4 regions of the Blautia sp. HA9023 genome follow, and region 3 is predicted to be linked to each of the others. Evidence: riboswitches for the same ligand, from Rfam matches in the RefSeq annotation. Region 3 holds a riboswitch; each other region holds the start of a gene.
The links. Region 3 has a riboswitch for cobalamin ahead of AC04Q6_RS04465 (sirohydrochlorin cobaltochelatase). Riboswitches for the same ligand answer to the same signal wherever they lie in the genome.
Positions count from the first base shown of each region.

Region 1: another riboswitch for cobalamin. It lies ahead of AC04Q6_RS07365 (leucine-rich repeat domain-containing protein); the one in region 3 lies ahead of AC04Q6_RS04465 (sirohydrochlorin cobaltochelatase).
Region 2: another riboswitch for cobalamin. It lies ahead of AC04Q6_RS07205 (leucine-rich repeat domain-containing protein); the one in region 3 lies ahead of AC04Q6_RS04465 (sirohydrochlorin cobaltochelatase).
Region 4: another riboswitch for cobalamin. It lies ahead of AC04Q6_RS05025 (ABC transporter substrate-binding protein); the one in region 3 lies ahead of AC04Q6_RS04465 (sirohydrochlorin cobaltochelatase).

Region 1 is NZ_JBWLUR010000006.1:729,135-733,861, forward strand. It holds gene AC04Q6_RS07355 (LOG family protein) at 1-519, opposite strand, end outside; gene AC04Q6_RS07360 (gamma-glutamyl-gamma-aminobutyrate hydrolase family protein) at 516-1,280, opposite strand; gene AC04Q6_RS07365 (leucine-rich repeat domain-containing protein) at 1,314-2,153, opposite strand; cobalamin riboswitch at 2,346-2,531, opposite strand; gene AC04Q6_RS07370 (Ig-like domain-containing protein) at 2,634-4,727, opposite strand, start outside.
Region 2 is NZ_JBWLUR010000006.1:688,507-693,233, forward strand. It holds gene AC04Q6_RS07200 (DUF4430 domain-containing protein) at 1-1,065, opposite strand, end outside; cobalamin riboswitch at 1,385-1,576, shown strand; gene AC04Q6_RS07205 (leucine-rich repeat domain-containing protein) at 1,666-2,493, shown strand; gene AC04Q6_RS07210 (DUF4430 domain-containing protein) at 2,573-4,727, opposite strand, start outside.
Region 3 is NZ_JBWLUR010000006.1:65,836-70,562, reverse strand. It holds gene AC04Q6_RS04475 (DNA internalization-related competence protein ComEC/Rec2) at 1-1,028, shown strand, start outside; gene AC04Q6_RS04470 (NAD(P)/FAD-dependent oxidoreductase) at 1,150-2,529, shown strand; cobalamin riboswitch at 2,782-2,957, shown strand; gene AC04Q6_RS04465 (sirohydrochlorin cobaltochelatase) at 3,114-4,418, shown strand; gene AC04Q6_RS04460 (hypothetical protein) at 4,540-4,727, shown strand, end outside.
Region 4 is NZ_JBWLUR010000006.1:189,276-194,002, reverse strand. It holds gene pcrA (DNA helicase PcrA) at 1-1,211, shown strand, start outside; cobalamin riboswitch at 1,313-1,602, shown strand; gene AC04Q6_RS05025 (ABC transporter substrate-binding protein) at 1,709-2,803, shown strand; gene AC04Q6_RS05020 (FecCD family ABC transporter permease) at 2,818-3,903, shown strand; gene AC04Q6_RS05015 (ABC transporter ATP-binding protein) at 3,903-4,658, shown strand; gene AC04Q6_RS05010 (CGGC domain-containing protein) at 4,695-4,727, shown strand, end outside.

The DNA.
Region 1 (4,727 bases), 660 kb from region 3:
ATCCAGGATCTCCTCCGGATCTTTCATGAACCGGCACATATCCACAACATCTCTTGCCATGAATTTCTCCCCTGCCGTATACTCCAGAAGGGCCCTCATGCTGTCATAATATCCGTTGATATTATAAAGAACGATCGGCCTGTCGATCCGTCCCAGACTTTTCAGTGTCAGGATCTCAAAAAACTCCTCATACGTACCAATTCCACCAGGTACCACGATGGTCGCATCGGAACGGCTTTCCAAAAGGTGCTTCCTCTCACGCATATTTTCCGTAAAAATAAACTCTGTACAATGCTCATACAGGACTCCCGGCTTGTCAAAAAATCGCGGTGCGATCCCCAGGATATAACCTTTCTCTCTGTCAACGCCACGGGCCGCCGCACCCATCAGTCCTTCTTTTCCACCGCCAAAAACAAGGCCATGGCCACGTTTTCCTATCAGCCGTCCCAATTCCTCTGTTTTCTCATAATAAATCTTTTTCAGTTCTGCGCTGGATGCTCCATATATACAAATATTCATGCTTCTGTCCCCTTCTCTGCTGCCTTCACAAATGCCTGTAAAAGTTTCATCTGCTCCGAAGAATCATACATCATCTCCGGATGCCACTGCACAGCCACCGCAAATGGATGATCCTCAAGTTCCATAGCTTCCGGCACCCGGTCCTCGGACCAGGCTGTGATCCTCACATTCTCCCCGGCATCTTTTATCGCCTGATGATGAAAAGAATTCACCCGGATCTCCCGGTTCCCATAAGTCTTTTCCAATATACTGTCTTTGGCAATGCTCACTTTATGCCACGCCACATTTCTCGGGTACTTATCCCCGAAATGATGTTCAAACCCCCCTTCTTTTTCCAGATCCTGATACAGGGTTCCGCCGCAGGCCACATTCATGATCTGAATGCCACGGCAGATCCCGAGGATCGGCTTTTTCTTTTCCATCATAAAATATCTGGAAATCGCAATATCCTGCTCATCCCGCATGGGCATGATCGTTCCGCAGTACCCTTTTGGAAACGCCCCGTACCGCTCCGGCCCTACATCATGTCCGCCGGAGATCAGCACTCCGTCCAGCTGTTCCAGGAACGGTTTCGCCGCCTCCAGATCTCCATACTGCGGGATCAGCACAGGAATCGCACCGGCTTTCTCCAGGATATACACATAATCACCGCTGACAAAGTCCCAGTCCTGCCCGGTGATCCCCATGCCCGAAACCATTCCAACAGCATCCCTGTAGTCAAAATTACAGGTAACGCCGATCACAGGTTTTCTTTCCCTCATCCTTCTCCTCTTTCCACCAAAAAATGGTCGCTTTTACAGATATTCTACCGCAAATCCATACTTCCTACAATAGTCATCGACTCTGGTATTTTTTCTGCACAGGATCTTTGTTCCTTTATTTATGATCCATTCTCCCAGCACTTCTGGATCCCCGGAAAATTCCACTGTTTTCAACATACTGCACCCGTGAAACGCCCATTTTTCCACAGTTTCCACATATTCCGGAACCCGGACATATTCCAGATTTCTGCACTTCAGAAAAGCGCTCTCTCCAATAAATTTCAGCTTTTGAGGAAGTTCCAGCTTCTGCAGTCCGGTCTGATAAAACGCCTCTCTTTCAATCCGCTCCACAGACTGAGGAATTTTTATCTCTGTCAGATTCCCACATTTATAAAATGCCCTTCGCCCAATCTCAGTGATCATTTCCGGAAGCACTACTCCGGAAAGTTCCTGGCACTCCATAAAAGCTTCTGCCGGAATTCGGATGATTTTCTTATTCTCTTCAAAAACTGTCTTCTGCAGTCTTTTACACCCGTACAAAACCCCTTTTCCAATATATTCTGTTGTAGCCGGGATTTCAAAACTTCTCAGGTTTACACAACCGGAAAAAGCTCTGTTTTTTATAACTTTTATTTTCTCTGATCTTACTGTTCGAAGCCTTGTACATCCGGCGAAACTTTCTCTGCCAATCTCTCTGACGCAGTTTTCCAGGCTCACTTCTCTGATCCGGATATTATTCTTCAGTGCCTCGTCTCCGATTCGGCTGTAAGGCTGTCCGATAACAAGAATTCTCTCTCCGTGTTTCTCTGCACATCCTCTTACAAATGTTTTTTCTCTTTCTTTCTGCGAACGCCACACCAGTGTTTTCTGCATTTTTTAACCTCTCAACAAAAAAACGGATGCAATACCCTGAAAGATATCGCATCCGTATATAATGATCATGTTTTCAACAATACCATCTGCTACCGCAATATCTCTGAATTCAGGAAATGTTTCTTTCTGTGTCCCGAAAAATAGGTACACAAAACCAAACAATCTCCCCCTCCATTTATCATTGCGTGTAATAACTGGTAGCAGCTTTAAGCAGGTATCCTGGCTTATGTAATCACGATCCCTCCCCTTCTCATACAGATCCGTACAATGGTTACAGAAAGATCTAAACAAATACAGTAGCACGACTGCCTGGGATTCTCACCCTGTTCCCTCTTGGCCCTGCCGATGTGGCAGAGAACTTAAAACCGGTAATTGTTTTTTCTCCATATTTAACTGTTCAGAAATTATAACACACTTCTTTTTCTGTGACAATCCCGTGAATCAGAGTTATAGGCGGGGTTATTTCATAATGATCAGTATTTATTTTACAGTTACACGGCATTTGTAAGAAACTTTTCCGGATCTTACTGTAATTACCGCAGTTCCTTTTTTCACACCTCTGACCACACCTTTGGAACTTACTGTGGCAACAGCCTTATTGGAGGAACTGTATGTAAGTTTTTCAGCAGATGTTATTGGTCTGCGTATCGGCTTTAAGGTCGTTGTCTTTCCTTTACTGATGGTTATTCTGGACTGCAGTCCGGTTATGGCCGCAGTTCTTACTGTTCCTTTTTGTACAACGACTTTCAGTTTCGCCGTTTTTTTGCTTGCCAGAGTTACTGTGATATAAGCAGTACCTGTCTTTTTCTGTGCGGTGATCACACCTTTTTTATCTACTTTTACAATTGCAGTATTGCTGGATTTCCAGGACTTCACGGAATCTCCTTTTGCAAGACCACTGACTTTCACTTTGCTAGTAGATTTTCCCGGATTCAGACGAATTCCATATGCGTTCAGTTTGATCGTTGGTTTCAGTTTGCTTCCTGAATTCTTTGTTTCTTTTTTGGCACATACAGAACAGGTTCTTGTGATCTGTTTCGGTGCAAAAACAGTTGCAGATTTCGTTGTCTTCCAGGAACTCCACTTATGTGCTGCAAGAGCTGTTGATTCGGTCTTTTTCTCTCCGCACCAGGTACAGGTATAAGATTTTGTTCCTTTTGTCTTACAGGTGGATTTCTTTGTTACTGTTCCTGCATCCCAGCTGTGTTTTGCATGTTCTCCTTTGTTTTTCAGATCCCAGTATGTTGTCTCCTTATTTACAAAACGTCTGTAAGAATCCAGTGCCTGAAGTGCCTGTACTGTAGACATTTCGCTGGATTTTGAAATTGACATGGAATGTGAAAAACCATTGTCGCTCTGAATATAACCAGTCAGATTTGTGATCATATTCATATTTACAGTACCAAAATCATCGCTTAACGGATCAATTCCCATAGAAGTCAGTGCCAGAAGAACCTGGGCTGTACTTTCACAGGTACCATATCCGAAATCATCTCCCATGGCATTTGCCAGGTAAGTGAGTGCTTTGTCTGAAATATTTTTTGCGGCTGTATTATGGTTTCTGTAGACAGCAAGGGCCTGAAGCGCCATGGCTGTAATATCAGAGCTTCCTCCTTTTGCATCGGTAAGTCCGATTCCACCGGTTGTCGGATTCTGGAATTCTCCAAGTGCCCTGATGATGGAAGCACGGTTCCATTTCGCATTTCCCGGGATCTGGATATCTGCGGCATCCAGAGCGATCAATGCATAGATCAGTTCATTGGAACCATTTTTCAGTTTTTCAGAATTGTAGATCATCGCTGCAAGGTTTACACCGTCAACATTTGTGATGTCTTTTCCCATAGCTGTTAATGCAAGAGACACTCGCTCAATATCTGTAGGTTTCTGGTCTGCACTCCAGCCTTTTACAGTCGCACATACAGACTCGTAATATGCGTCCAGTTTATCCTGGTCAATGGTCTGTCCGCTGCGGAGAAGAGCATATACCACCCACTCATCTCCATACTGATATCCTTTTTCCTGATGAAGGTCTGTAAGATAAGAAACTGCTTTCTCAACGTCTTCAGACGCAAGTTTTTTGTTGTCTGTATCCTGTCCGTCACCTTTTGTTACTGTGAGCCTGATCTTTACAGGTTCCGGAGAATTGGTCTGGTCAACCGGTGTACCGGTAGCGATCACCGTTCCCTCGCCGATTCCCGTGATCCTGTAATCGGTTCCGATAAAGTAGTTGTTTGTATCTGGTGCTCCATCCTGACGTTTCCAGTAGCCACTTGTTTTCTTTGTAATGACTACAACACCTTTTTTGTCAAAAGTCCATTTCATGGATGGATCTGTCACGTTGTATCCCTGGTCAGAAATCTCTCCGGTAAAGCTCAGATCGATATCCTGACTTTCTCCTGATCTTACGGTTACCTCTGTTACAGGAGAAGTGACTGAAGTCAGTGGATTCTTATATACAAACTCAACCTCAGAAGTTCCGGTAATGGTACGTGTCTTTCCTGTTTCCGGATCTGTATCTTTAATTTCTGCTGTGTAAGTTACTTTTCCGGACTGTTTCGGAACAAATACTTTGGA
Region 2 (4,727 bases), 620 kb from region 3:
GTCCATATTATTAAGGATGGTATCGCAGAGGATCGTGATGGTACACTGCTTGGTATCCTGAGAATCCCCGTCACCGGAACCATCATCAGAACTGCCGTCATCGGATACATCTCCATCACTGCCTGCGGTGTCTTCTCCGGAAGAATCCGTCTCATCCTGAGAAGCATCCGGTGTGTATTCCTGTGTTGTGTTCTCTCCGCTGCCTGCAGTGTCTGCGGTATTTCCGTCTGTTGTATCGGAATTCTGTTTCGCAGATCCATCTGCAGACTTTTTATCATCCGATTTTTCTGAAGTCTTCGGAATCTTGTTTGTAGAATTTAAACTCTTCTCAAGAGCTGCTTTCTTCTCTGCGGCTCTGTCATCCAGAACTTTCTGAAGTTCCTCCGGTGTAAAACATAAACTGTCTTTATCTGCGCATCCCAGCAGCTGCTGGATCATATATTCATTTAATGCTCCTGCTGAGATCTTACTTGTTTCTACTTTCCAGCTTCCGTCCTCACTTTTTGTCATCTGAGCACTTTCGCCGGCTGTTACGGTTGTGGTTTTTCCGTCCGCTTCGGCCAGTTCCACTTCATCCTTAAATACATACACAGCGCCGCTTCCGGACTGTGCGCTTACGGAAAAGACTCCTGTCTCAAAGGTAAGCGTATTTTCATCAAGAGCGATCTCTGCTTTTCCCACAGAATCCGTAAGATCCGCAAAAACCTCTCCCTGATCCGCAGTAAGTTTCAAATTGTTTTTTTCTACGGATTCCGCAGTAAGTTTCGTATTTGCGTTAAGTGAAAGTGTATTGTTTTCTCCGGCTGAAAGCTCCGCTGTGGTTCCGTTCTTCGTCTCAAGAATATCTCCGGCTCTCAATGCCACATTTTTTTCCAGGCCGTAGCCCACACCGTTTCTCTGAATATTGGCCACACCTTTTACGTTCTTTGTCATAAGAACGCTGTCCGATCCTTTATCAAACCATCCTTTCAGATTTCCCACTGCCATCACTCCGCATCCGGCAATGACCAGGATCAGTACTACCATGATCACATTAAACAGCGTCTTTTTCCTCTTACTTTCCATTCTTCCTCCTTTTCTCTGCACAAAAAAAGCAACAAAAAAGGTAACGGAAAATAATCCCTCTTTTCCAAGGGGATTCCGTTACCTGATAGATGTTCCTATGCGCAAACCAATGCTACCTTACATGAAAGAAAAACCGCCCGCCGACTGTACGGCATCGCACTTACATGTACAGGAATCACACCTGTTTGCACGTCTTTCTTTTCTATGAAATTTTATACTGAAATTATAGTTTATTTCCTCTTGTCTGTCAAACGAAAACCCGGAAAACAATTGTATCTGTCCTTTTTCTGTGATATAATAATCAGACACCCAAAAATATTAAATATAGACGTTTTCAAGTTCCGGTTTTTTCCTGCAGAAAACCGGATTAAAAGGGAATAAGGTGAGAATCCTCAACAGACGTGCTACTGTATTTGCTTAGTTTATCCGTGAACCATTGTAATTTATCGTATAAGAAGGGGATAAACGTGACTGCATAAGTCAGGAGATCTGCTTGGAAATACTGCCGGCTATTACACGTATGATAAATGGAGAATTCTTTTTTGACATCGTATCTGCCTGTGATGCGGTGTCTTTTTTTATGTTGAAGGAGACTTTTTTATGTCAGGTACTTATTACAGATCCAGTCGTGTCATTTCCAAAAACAACGCAAGAAACTATCTTTCCTCAAATGTAAAGATCCCTGCGCCAATTGAATATATCGCGTCGGAAGCTTTTCAGAAAAAGACCAAGATCTCCTCTGTCTGTTTTCCGGACACGCTTAAAAATATCGGCGCCAGAACCTTTCAGGGCTGCACTCTTCTGAAAGAAGTATTGCTTCCCACCCAGGTGGAAAATATGGGATCCAACGTATTTTCTCAATGTAATTCCCTGAAAAAAGTCATTCTTCCTCAGGCACTTTCTTCTATCCCGAGAGCCGCCTTTCAGGAGAACCGAAAGCTTGGATGTGTGATCTTTCCCCATGATTCACAGATTTCCCGGATCCGCTCCGAAGCTTTTTCACAGTGTACCTCCCTGGAATCCCTTCAGCTGTCTTCCGCACTTACCCTCATCGAAGACCGTGCTTTTTACCGCTGTAAAAATCTCCGTTCCGTGGATTTCCCGGAAGGTCTGAAACGTATCGGAAAAGAGGCTTTTTATTTTTGTGCCATAGAAGAACTTCATCTTCCCCAGTCCCTGGAATTTTTGGACGAAAGCGCATTTTTTAAGTGTATGAATCTTACTTATGTCTGTCTTCCCACAAATATCCATTATATCGGCAAATGGGTATTCCACGGATGTAACCGTATGAAATATCTGGAGATCCGACACGATCCCGATTTTATCGGGCCATGGATCATCAACCGTGCCTGTACCATCCGGTGTTATAAAGGTTCCAAAGTAGATGAGTATTGTAAGGAATTTGATTTTAAAGTTGAATATTTATGATCAAATGATCAAAAACGGCATTTTTTCACATTTCATTCTGTGAAAAAATGCCGCTTTTATTTTTCAGGGGATAACAGCTTTATTTAACTGTTACCTTGCATGTTACTTTTTTGCTTCCGCTCTTTACGGTGATCACTGCTGTTCCTGCTTTTTTTGCTGTGATCACACCTGTGCTGCTTACGGTTGCCACGTTCTTATTGGAAGAAGTGTAAGTAATCTTCTCACCGGATGTGAACGGTGTACGTACTGGTTTCAGGGTTGTCTTTGCTCCTTTTTTCAGAGTAAGGGCAGATTTTACACCTGTGATCTTTGTTGTTTTTACTGTAGATTTCTGAACAGTTACTGTGATATAAGCTTTCTTTCCGCTCTTTAAGGTTACGGAAACTTTTGCTGTACCAGCTGTTTTTCCGGCTTTGATCACACCTTTGCTGCTTACAGTTACGATCTTTTTGTTGGTAGTTCCCCATGCCTTTACAGCATCACCGTTGGCAAGTCCTGTTACTTTCACTCTGGATGTGGACTGATTTACTTTCAGAGTGATCTTTGTTGCGTTCAGTTTCAGGGTTGGAGTCAGTTTTTTGCCGTAAGGTCTGGTTGTCTTTGTTTTATAACCGCATTTGGAGCAGACTTTTGTCTGTACTGCCGGTTTGAATACGGTTGCTTTTGTTGTTGTTTTCCAGGTGTAAGTATGTCTTGTCTTCGGGATACTTACTGTCTTTGTTGCGCCGCAGACTGTACAGGTATATGTTTTCACACCTGCTGTTGTACAGGTAGCTGCTTTTGTTACTTTACCTTTGTCATAGGTATGTGCTGCATATCCGTTCTTTCTCTCATTGCTGGAGATGTTGCACCAGGAATTTTCGTTTTTGGAATTTGCACATTCATGCCAGTGGGCGTTTTTGTCAAATGTCCATGCTGTCTCCCAGACATGATTCTCTTCTTCCGGATAGTAGTCTGTGTAATGAAGAACGATCTGGTCATTGTTCTTTACTTCCTGCTCGGAAACTCCAAGATCCGGATAAGAGCCGTTTAATGTATACATCCATCCGCTGTATTTTCCGTTTGTAAACTCGCCAAGTGTAACATCACCTTTTGTGATGGACGCAATGTAGTTTCCGGATGGATTCTCGCATGTCATGTTGTTGGCAAGTAATGCTGCGTCAATGACATCTTTTGCCGTAGAGCCTTCTACAACGGTATACTCACTCTGCTCCAGCCAGGTCTCCAGATTTCCTGCATAGTAGGTATGATACTGATGATCTTTATCACTGTCGTGAACCTGGTCACCTAAGATCGTAAGGGAAACTTTGATCTTCGGCACTACCAGTTTGGTAAGCTTATCTGCATCTGCACCGAGAGGATCATCGGTACGGTTATGCTGTGCTTTCGTTGCACCGGAAATACTTGGCCTTCCGTTTTCTGAATTGTAATAAGTTACGCCTTCCACAGGTGTGGGATTTGCATAATTTGTATCAACGAAATCGATCGCTCCGATTCCTTTTACATCTTTACAGGTATACTCATTGTTCTCGATGATGTTGTATTTATCAATACCTTTGATGTAACCGATCACACCGCCGACACGTGTTCCGTTTGTTGCGCTTACCGTTCCCTCAAAGGAGTTGTTCTGAATATACTGGATACCGTTGTCCCAGCACTGTACCATACCGGTCTCAGAACCAAGGATACCACCTACATAGTCATTTCCTGTGATCGTTCCGTTGGAATAGCAGTCCTGAATCGTTACACCTGGTGTGTTCGGCGCAGAAGATTCACCCCACCGTGTTCCGCCGTATCCGCCGCCGGAAATACCACCTGCGTAATTTCCGCTTGCAGTTACGGTTCCGTAGAACTTACAGTTTTTCAGTGCATAGGTTCCCATAGACTGACCTTTGTTTCCGCTGATACCGCCTACGTATTTTGTTCCGTAGACATCTGCGTAACTTACGCAGTTCTCGATAGTTCCGTTGAAGTCACCACCAAAGGAACCGATATTGGACTGTGCTTTGTCATATCCGATCACAACACCTTTTTCTACAGTACTGTTGGTGATGGTGATCTGGTTCTGTCCGGATGCATATCCTCCGATAAATCCGGATTTCAAAGTCTGTGTTCCTGCTTTTAAAGTTACATTGTCGATCTTGATCGGGTTTCTGGAACTGTGATCAACCTCATAATTACAGACAACACCGTCAGACGCGATCTGCTCTCCATAGATATTCAGATTTTTCAGA
Region 3 (4,727 bases):
AAATCTGGCAGATTCTGGTATATTATGTTTTTTTGATTACAATCCTGTTTATGGGACAGTATATAAAAGAACCGATGAGGCGGGAACAGGAAGCGGGTATGAAATCAGAGTTATCCAGCCGGGATAAAAGAATCCCGGGAAAGATCCAAAGGAAACTCCGGACAGTCCGGGCAGCAGCCGGCGCATTGATGATAACAGGAATTCTGATCCTCGGGTTTCATCCGGCAGGAGACCTGAAAGTGACCTGCCTGGATGTGGGGCAGGGAGATGGCATCCTTGTAGAGACTCCGGATAATCACCATTTTCTTATTGACGGAGGAAGCAGCAGCCAGTCGGACCTTGGAAGATACTGCCTTCTGCCGGCTCTGAAAAGTCAGGGGATTTCTTATTTGGACGGGCTTTTTATTTCCCATACAGACAAGGATCATATCAGCGGGGCGAAGGAACTTCTGGAATATATGGGAAATGGACTCACGACCATCCGGGCAGGATATCTGGTGCTTCCTTCATGGGCGGAAAAGCCGGAGGCCTGGGAGGAACTCTCGGATGCGGCACAAAAAGCCGGAATAAAAATTGTGACAGGAAAAAAGGGAGATGAGCTGCATTGTGGTCTGGTATCTTTTTCCATCTTGTGGCCGGAGAAAAACGCCACAGGAAAAGATGTGAATGAGGAGGCAATGGTGATGGAACTCTCGTTTGGAGAATTTCAGATGCTTTTTACCGGGGATATCGGAGCAGACACGGAGAAAAAGCTTCTGGCGTCCGGGATATTAAAGGATGTGGACTGTCTGAAAGTGGGACATCATGGTTCCCGTTATTCTACCACGGAAGCGTTTCTTGAAAAAATAAAGCCGGAACTGGCGATCATTTCCTGTTCTTCCACCAACACTTACGGGCATCCGTCGCCGGAAACCGTAGAGCGTCTGGAAGCGGCCGGAAGCCAGGTGGAATATACCATGGAAAGCGGTGCCATTACTGTGGAAACAGATGGGAAAAAGCTTAAGATCCACAGGTTCCGGAAGGACTGAAAAATTTTTTTCAAAACCGAAAAAACAGGTGACTTTTACAAACACTTGTTGTAGAATAGACAGGGTTTGTGCGAAAACGAAACATTGAAAACAGGCAACACAAGATAAGGAGTTTTTATTTATGAAATATGACGTACTGATCGTAGGAGCAGGTCCTGGAGGAATCTTTGCAGCCTATGAGCTGATGAATAATGATCCGGAGAAAAAGATCGCGGTTTTTGAAGCCGGCCATCCTCTGGAAAAAAGAAAATGTCCTATTGACGGAAAGAAAGTAAAATCTTGTATCCACTGTAAAACATGTGCGATCATGAAAGGATTTGGCGGTGCAGGCGCTTTCTCCGATGGAAAATATAATATCACCAATCAGTTTGGCGGAACGCTGTATCAGCATATTGGCAAGGATACAGCCACAGAACTGATGGAATATGTAGATAAACTGAATCTGATGCATGGTGGAGAGGGAACCAAGCTTTATTCCACCACAAACAGTGAGATCCGTAAGCTTTGTCTTCAGAACGGCCTGCATCTTCTGGATGCATCTGTCCGCCACCTGGGAACGGATATCAACTATGTAGTACTTCAGAATCTCTATGACAAGATGAAAGCCCATGTAGATTTCTATTTTGACGCGTCCGTTGACAAAGTGGAGAAAACAGAAGACGGCTATGCAGTTGTTGTAGGTGATGAGCGTTACGAGGGAACTTACTGCATCATCTCCGCGGGACGAAGCGGAAGTAAATGGATGGAGACTGTATGTACAGATCTTAAGATCCCCACACTTTCCAACCGTGTGGATATCGGTGTCCGTGTGGAGCTTCCGGCAGAGGTGTTCAGCCGTCTGACCGATGAGCTTTACGAGAGCAAGATCGTTTACAGAACCGAGAAGTTTGAGGATATGGTCCGTACTTTCTGTATGAACCCGAGAGGTGTTGTGGTTAATGAGAACACCAATGGAATCATCACAGTAAACGGCCACAGCTATGAAGATCCTGCAAAACACACCAACAATACAAATTTTGCGCTTCTGGTATCCAAACATTTCTCAGAGCCGTTCCATGACAGCAACGGATATGGTGAGAGCATCGCAAGACTTTCCAACATGCTTGGCGGTGGTGTTATGGTACAGCGTTTCGGAGATCTGATCCGTGGAAGACGAAGCACAAAAGCACGTATTGAGGAGAGCTTCGTAACACCGACTCTTTCCGCAACACCGGGAGACTTAAGCCTTGTTATGCCGAAGCGTATCCTGGATGGAATCATCGAGATGATCTATGCTCTGGATAAGATCGCACCTGGAACAGCAGATGACGATACTCTGCTTTATGGTGTTGAGGTTAAATTCTACAACATGGAAGTTGAGATCGATGAGAATCTGGAAACCTGCCACAAAGGTCTCTTTGTTATCGGAGACTGCAGCGGTGTGACACATTCTCTTTCCCATGCATCCGCCAGCGGTATCTATGTAGCCAGATACCTTGAGCAGGAGTACTTCAGTAAATAATATGAGCGGCCCTTTTCTGCTGTCACAGTGATGGCGGAAAGGGGCTGCTTTTATGTTGTAGGAAATCACTGTACCATAAATAAAAAACATAAATCATATAAAACCATGCATAATGTGCATGAATATTGAAAGGAGTATGTTGAAAATAACTGACAGATGCAGGGGAAGCACCATGATTCGTCCGACAGCAATCTTGACAATTTTGTGATTTTGTGGTAAAAGAATAAGTAACCAGGTAAAATCGAATATGTACAAATGTTATGGCAATAAGGTTGCGTCCAGTCGGATGTGCAAAAGAGAATCCGGTGAGAATCCGGAACGATACCGTCACTGTGAACGGGGAGCTGTTTTTAAATACCACTGGGAAACCGGGAAGGGAAAGCAGTGTGGAACCAAGTCAGGAGAACTGCCTTATTGTGAGATCCAGGATTCGCGGTCTACGAATCTGTATTCTCAATAACAATACAGAACTTCTTTTTATGTGTATTGCGAGAGAATCGTGTGTGAGCAGGCGGCCGCAGAAAGCAGCCGTTTTTTTGTACATATCAGTATTCTGGAAATACATGAAAAGAGGACGATAAGAAATGAAAAGAAAAACAATGTTAGCTCTGATGCTCGCAGTTTCCATGACATGCTCTATGGGTGCAGCTACAACAGCAATGGCAGCAGATGATTCCGCTACAGAAGAGAGCGCAGATGAGAGTACTGAGGCAGCTGATACCACAGAGGCTTCTGATGAAGACCAGAAAGCAGCTGACAATGTAGCAGCTCTGATCGACAAGATCTATGTTCAGGAGAGAACTGACACAACAGATGAGGACTGCAAGGCAGCTAAAGAAGCATGGGATGCTCTGACAGACGCTCAGAAAGAACTGGTAGAGGGCGAGAACGCTGATCCGGATTACTTCGGACGTGACACAGGAGACGCTTCCAAAGACGATCCACGTAACCAGGATGAGATCGGTGAGAACGAGCTTCTGGTAGTAAGCTTTGGTACTTCCTTCAATGACAGCCGTGCAGAGGATGTCAAAGGAATCGAGGATGCTCTTGCAGAAGCTTATCCGGACTGGTCTGTAAGAAGAGCATTTACAGCACAGATCATCATCAACCATGTAGAGGCAAGAGATGATGAAGTGATCGATAACATGCAGCAGGCTCTTGACCGTGCAGTAGAGAATGGTGTTAAGAATCTGGTTGTACAGCCTACTCATCTGATGCATGGTGCTGAGTACGATGAGATGACAGAAGCGATCAATGGCTATAAAGATAAATTCGAGTCTGTAGCTATCGCAGAGCCAATGCTCGGTGAGGTTGGAGACGATGCAACCGTGATCAACGATGACAAGAAAGCCGTTGCTCAGGCAATCACAGATGAGGCTTGCAAAGAAGCCGGATTTGACAGCATGGATGCAGCAGCTGAGGCTGGCACAGCATTCGTATTCATGGGACATGGAACATCTCATACAGCTAACATTACATACGATCAGATGCAGACACAGATGGAAAACCTTGGATTCAAGAACGCATTCATCGGTACTGTAGAGGGTAAACCGGAAGATACAGCCTGCGACAAGGTTATCGAGAAGGTAAAAGAGGCAGGATACAAGAACGTTGTTCTTCGTCCGCTGATGGTTGTTGCCGGAGACCATGCAAACAACGATATGGCCGGTGATGATGAGGATTCCTGGAAGAGCCAGTTTGTAGCATCCGGAAACTTCGAGAATGTTGATACACAGATCGCAGGTCTTGGACGTATCGAGGCTGTTGAGCAGCTTTATGTAGATCATACAAAAGCAGCTATCGACTCCATCGGAAGCACAGATGAGTCCGCAGATTCTGACGCAGCAGCAGATACAGAGGCTGATTCCGCTGAGGATTCCGCAGAATAATAAATATGAAACGATCTGAGTGAGCTCAGATACCTATAAGAAATCCATGTAACTGCCCGGAAAGATCAGGAAGACTGTCTTCCGGGCAGATTGCTGTATCTATGGAAGGGAGAAGATTATTATGAAAAAACGTTATGTAAACTTAATCCTTGCAATGGTAAGTGCATCAGCTATGGCCCTTGGCTCTGTGCCTGCGATGGCTGCAACAGATTCCGCAAAAACCGAATCTGCCAAAAACGATTCCAAAGAGGATGCGGAAGCTTCCAATGAGAAAGAGGCAGATGCAGCCAAGACAGATACCCTGGAAGA
Region 4 (4,727 bases), 120 kb from region 3:
ACGGGAAATTCCAGTATAAGGACTGTGCGGTACTTTACCGGACCAATGCCCAGTCACGTCTCTTTGAAGAAAAATTTCTCCTGGCAAATGTGCCGTATAAGATTGTGGGCGGTGTAAACTTTTATGCCCGCAAAGAGATCAAGGATCTGTTAAGCTATCTGAAGACGATTGACAATGCCAGTGATGATCTGGCTGTGCGCAGGATCTTAAATGTACCGAAGAGAGGAATCGGAGCTACCAGCATCGGCCGGGTCCAGGATTATGCGGATATGATGAACCTGAGCTTTTATGATGCCCTCCGTGTGGTGGAGGAAGTACCGTCCATTGGCCGGGCAGCAGGAAAGATCAATGATTTTGTATCTTTTATCCAGGGACTTAAGAGTAAGGCAGAGGCTTATACAGTCCGTGAAACGCTGGAAGAAGTGATCGAACTGACCGGTTATGTGAAAGAGCTGGAAGCAGAAAAAACAGAAGAAGCTCAGGCAAGGATCGAGAATATCGATGAGCTGATCTCCAAGACCGAATCTTTCCAGGAAGCCATGGAAGAGGCAGGACAGCCGGCAACACTTTCCGCATTTCTGGAAGAGATCGCACTGGTGGCAGATATTGATTCCGTTGATCCGGATCAGGATTATGTGCTTCTTATGACCCTTCACAGTGCCAAGGGACTGGAATTCCCCAATGTATTTATGGCAGGTATGGAGGACGGAGTATTTCCGGGATATGCGTCCATCTGGTCCGGAGACCCGTCGGATATTGAAGAAGAGCGAAGACTCTGTTATGTGGGGATCACACGTGCCATGAAGGAACTGACATTAACCTGTGCAAAACAGCGTATGATCCGTGGAGAGACCCAGTACAACCGTGTATCACGCTTTGTAAGGGAAATTCCAAGAGAATTGGTGGATCTTGGACATACGATTCAGGAGAAAAAGCCCAGAGTAGATGATATCGTATCTCCGAAAAGCGCCTATGCCCAGATGAAAATGAATTTCCAGGCAAAGAGCACCCTGCAGAAAAAAGATTTCACAGTGAAGAAGGCGGACAGCCTGGACTATGGTGAGGGAGACACGGTCCGTCATGTGAAATTCGGAGTCGGTATCGTAAAAAATATCGCAGACGGCGGCAGAGACTACGAAGTGACGGTAGACTTTGACAAAGTCGGCGTGAAAAAAATGTTCGCCGGTTTTGCCAAGCTGAAAAAGATCTGAGAGGGATCTCTCCGGGCAGACTATTTCTGCAAAAAACTGTAAAAATCCGGCCTCAAGGTTGTAATTGGAAAACCGGTATGTTAGAATCAGTATCAGCGTAATTGAATTGCTGTGAAGTGAACAGTATCACCGGCACATATGCTGCCGGATACTGTGAGAGGGAATCGGGTAAAAAGCCTGAGCGGTTGCGGCCACTGTATACAGAAGAAGGGATTTCACATGCCATTGCAGAAACTCATGTGAGAAGGCGAAATCCCGATGTCAGAGAGATTCTGGAGAAAATTCTGATATATCATTCATGATCGGCTAAAAGATGAATGGTGTATCAGTTTTTATTTTGCGGAGTTTTTTCTGAGTCTGTAAGTCAGGAAACCTGCTTGACAGTATGTAAGTGGGAGCTTCCGTACAAAGTGTTCCGTGCAGATTTTATGAAGCCCCATCTTTTCGGTTACCCATAGGCAACAGGAGATAAAACAGGCGAAAAGAGAGGAAATGAAATGAAAAACAAGTATGTATCCACAAGAATCATGGCAATGGTAATGGCAGCGGCAATGACCGTATCAGCAACTCCGGCTGTTTATGCCGCAGAGAGAGCAGACTCCGAGACCATCAAGGAAGACAACCAGCCGGCAGCAGAAGACAGTACAGAGTCTGCAGACACCGAAGATTCTTCCGCAGAGGCAACCAAGACAGAATATCCTCTGACCATCACAACCTATGATTACGATGGAAACGAAATCGAAACCACTTATGAAAAAGCACCGGAAAAAGTCCTTGCTGTATATCAGGGAAGCATTGAGACTATGCTCGCACTTGGTCTGGAAGACCACCTGGTAGCTACCGCAGGTCTTGATAATGAAGTTCCGGAAGATCTCAAAGAAGCATTCTCAAAAACAAATTATCTTGACGAATTTACCCCATCCCTTGAAACTGTAACAATGCTGGAGCCGGACATGATCTTATCCTGGAGCTCTCTTTTCTCTGATAAGAATCTGGGAAATGTAACAGACTGGATCGACAAAGGCTGCAACACCTACTACAACACCAATACTCGTCCGGACGGCGACAGAACACTGGAAAATGAATTCACAGATATCTTAAATATCGGAAAGATCTTCGATGTACAGGACAAAGCACAGGCTATCGTTGATGATGCAAAAGCAGTGATCGACAAAACTCTTACTGCAACTGCAGATGTAAAAGACAAACCAAGCGTAATGGTATTGGAGCCTCTTGGAGATGACATCACAAACTATGGCGTAAAGAGCCTTGGCGGAGATATGGTAACACAGTTAGGCGCAACTCTTGCAAACCCGGATGCTTCCACCGTTGGAAAAGAGGATATCATCGCAGCCAACCCTGACGTGATCTTTGTGGTTTACATGCCATATGCAGGAGATGATCCGGAAACTGTTAAGAACAGCCAGCTTGCAGTGATCCAGGATGATGAGTCCCTGAAGAGCCTTGACGCAGTAAAGAACGGACGTGTTTACCCGATCATGCTCAGTGAGATGTATGCAAGTGCAACACGTACCCAGGACGGAATCGAAACTTTTGCAAAGGGATTATATCCGGACGTAAATCTTGACTGATCGGAGAAAATGCAGTGAAAGAAACAGCTTCACAGAGAAAAAAAGATAAGGTGCTCAGAACATCCATGTATGTGGCAGTTCTCATCGGACTTGCAGGATTCCTTATTTTTTCCATACTTGCAGCCATCACTTTTGGAAATGCGGATCTGTCACTGAAGGATGTATACAGCGTTATCGCTTATAAATTGTTTCATATAAAAAGTCTGTCCGCCTATGCGGAAGGCGCAGTTCATGATGTTGTGTGGCTGATCCGGCTGCCTAGAGTCCTTCTGGCTCTGGCAGTTGGAATGGCTCTTTCCGTGTGCGGCGTGGTGATGCAGGCTATCGTGCAGAACCCGCTGGCAGACCCGTATGTGCTGGGTATCTCATCTGGTGCATCTCTGGGTGCCACACTGGCCATCATGCTTGGAATCGGAAGCTTTCTTGGTGGAAACTCTGTGGGAATCACAGCTTTCATTGGCGCGATGATCACTTCTTTTGCGGTGATCGCCATTGCAAACATGGGTGGAAAGGCAACTTCCGCAAAACTGATCCTTGCGGGAATGGCGGTCAGCGCAGTCTGTTCTGCTTTTTCCAATTTTGTCATTTATATTACCAATGACAAAAATGCGGCAACAGAAGTTATGAAGTGGAGCATGGGAAGTCTTGCCGGAGCAAGCTGGACCAGAGTGGGTGTAATGCTTCCGGTCACGCTGGTGTGCGTGGCTGTTTTCTGGACGCAGTACCGGAACCTGAATCTGATGCTTCTGGGAGATGACGTATCCATTACCCTTGGAACAGATCTGCACAGACTGCGGACTTTTTATCTGATCGTTGCTTCTGTTATGATCGGATTTGCCGTGTACTGTGCCGGTGTAATCGGATTTGTGGGACTGGTGATCCCTCATGTGGTCCGGATCCTTTTTGGAACAGATCACAGAAAACTGCTCCCCTTAAGTGCGCTTCTTGGTGCATCGTTTCTGATCTGGTGCGATGTGGCATGTCGTGTGATCCTTAAAAATTCCGAGATGCCCATCGGTGTGCTGGTATCCATTATCGGTGCTCCCTGCTTTATTTATCTGCTTGTGCGGAAATCCTATGGATTCGGAGGTGCCCGGTAATGAAGATCACCACAGAAAATATTCAGGTTGGCTTTCACGCCAGACAGATCCTGAAGGGAATCTCCATGGAATCCCAGGATAAGGAACTGGTAGGAATCATCGGACCAAACGGAAGCGGAAAATCCACTTTGCTGAAATGCATTTACCGTATTCTGAAACCAGACGCAGGAGCCGTGTATCTGGACGGCGAGGAGCTTCATTCCATGAGTGTTCGAAGCTCTGCGAAAAAAATGGCCGTGGTGGCACAGCACAATTATTATAATTTTGATTTTACGGTCCGCGAGGTGGTTCTTATGGGGCGTGCGCCTCATAAAAAGACTCTGGAACGGGACAATGCAAAAGATTACCAGATCGTGGATGAAGCGCTGAAAACCGTACAGATGGAGGCGTTTGCAGACCGTACCTTTTCCACTCTTTCCGGAGGAGAGCAGCAGAGGGTGATCCTGGCAAGAGCACTTGCCCAGCAGACCTCTGCACTGATTCTGGATGAGCCTACCAATCATCTGGACATTACCCACCAGATCATGCTGATGGAGCTGGTGAAAAAACTTAATGTAACCGTGATCTCCGCTATTCACGATCTGAATATTGCAGCAGCATACTGTGATAAGATCTATGTACTGAAGGACGGAGTTCTGGAAGGTTACGGAACGCCGGAAGAAGTCCTGACCCCGGAGCTGATCCGCAGGATCTATAAAGTAGAAGCGGAGATCGTTTACGACAGCCGCGGAAAGATGCATATTTTGTTTTTATGATTCTGGCTGTGAGGCGGGATGCATAGAGGGAAAAAGATGAAAAAGATCGGGATTTTGACATGCCTTAAT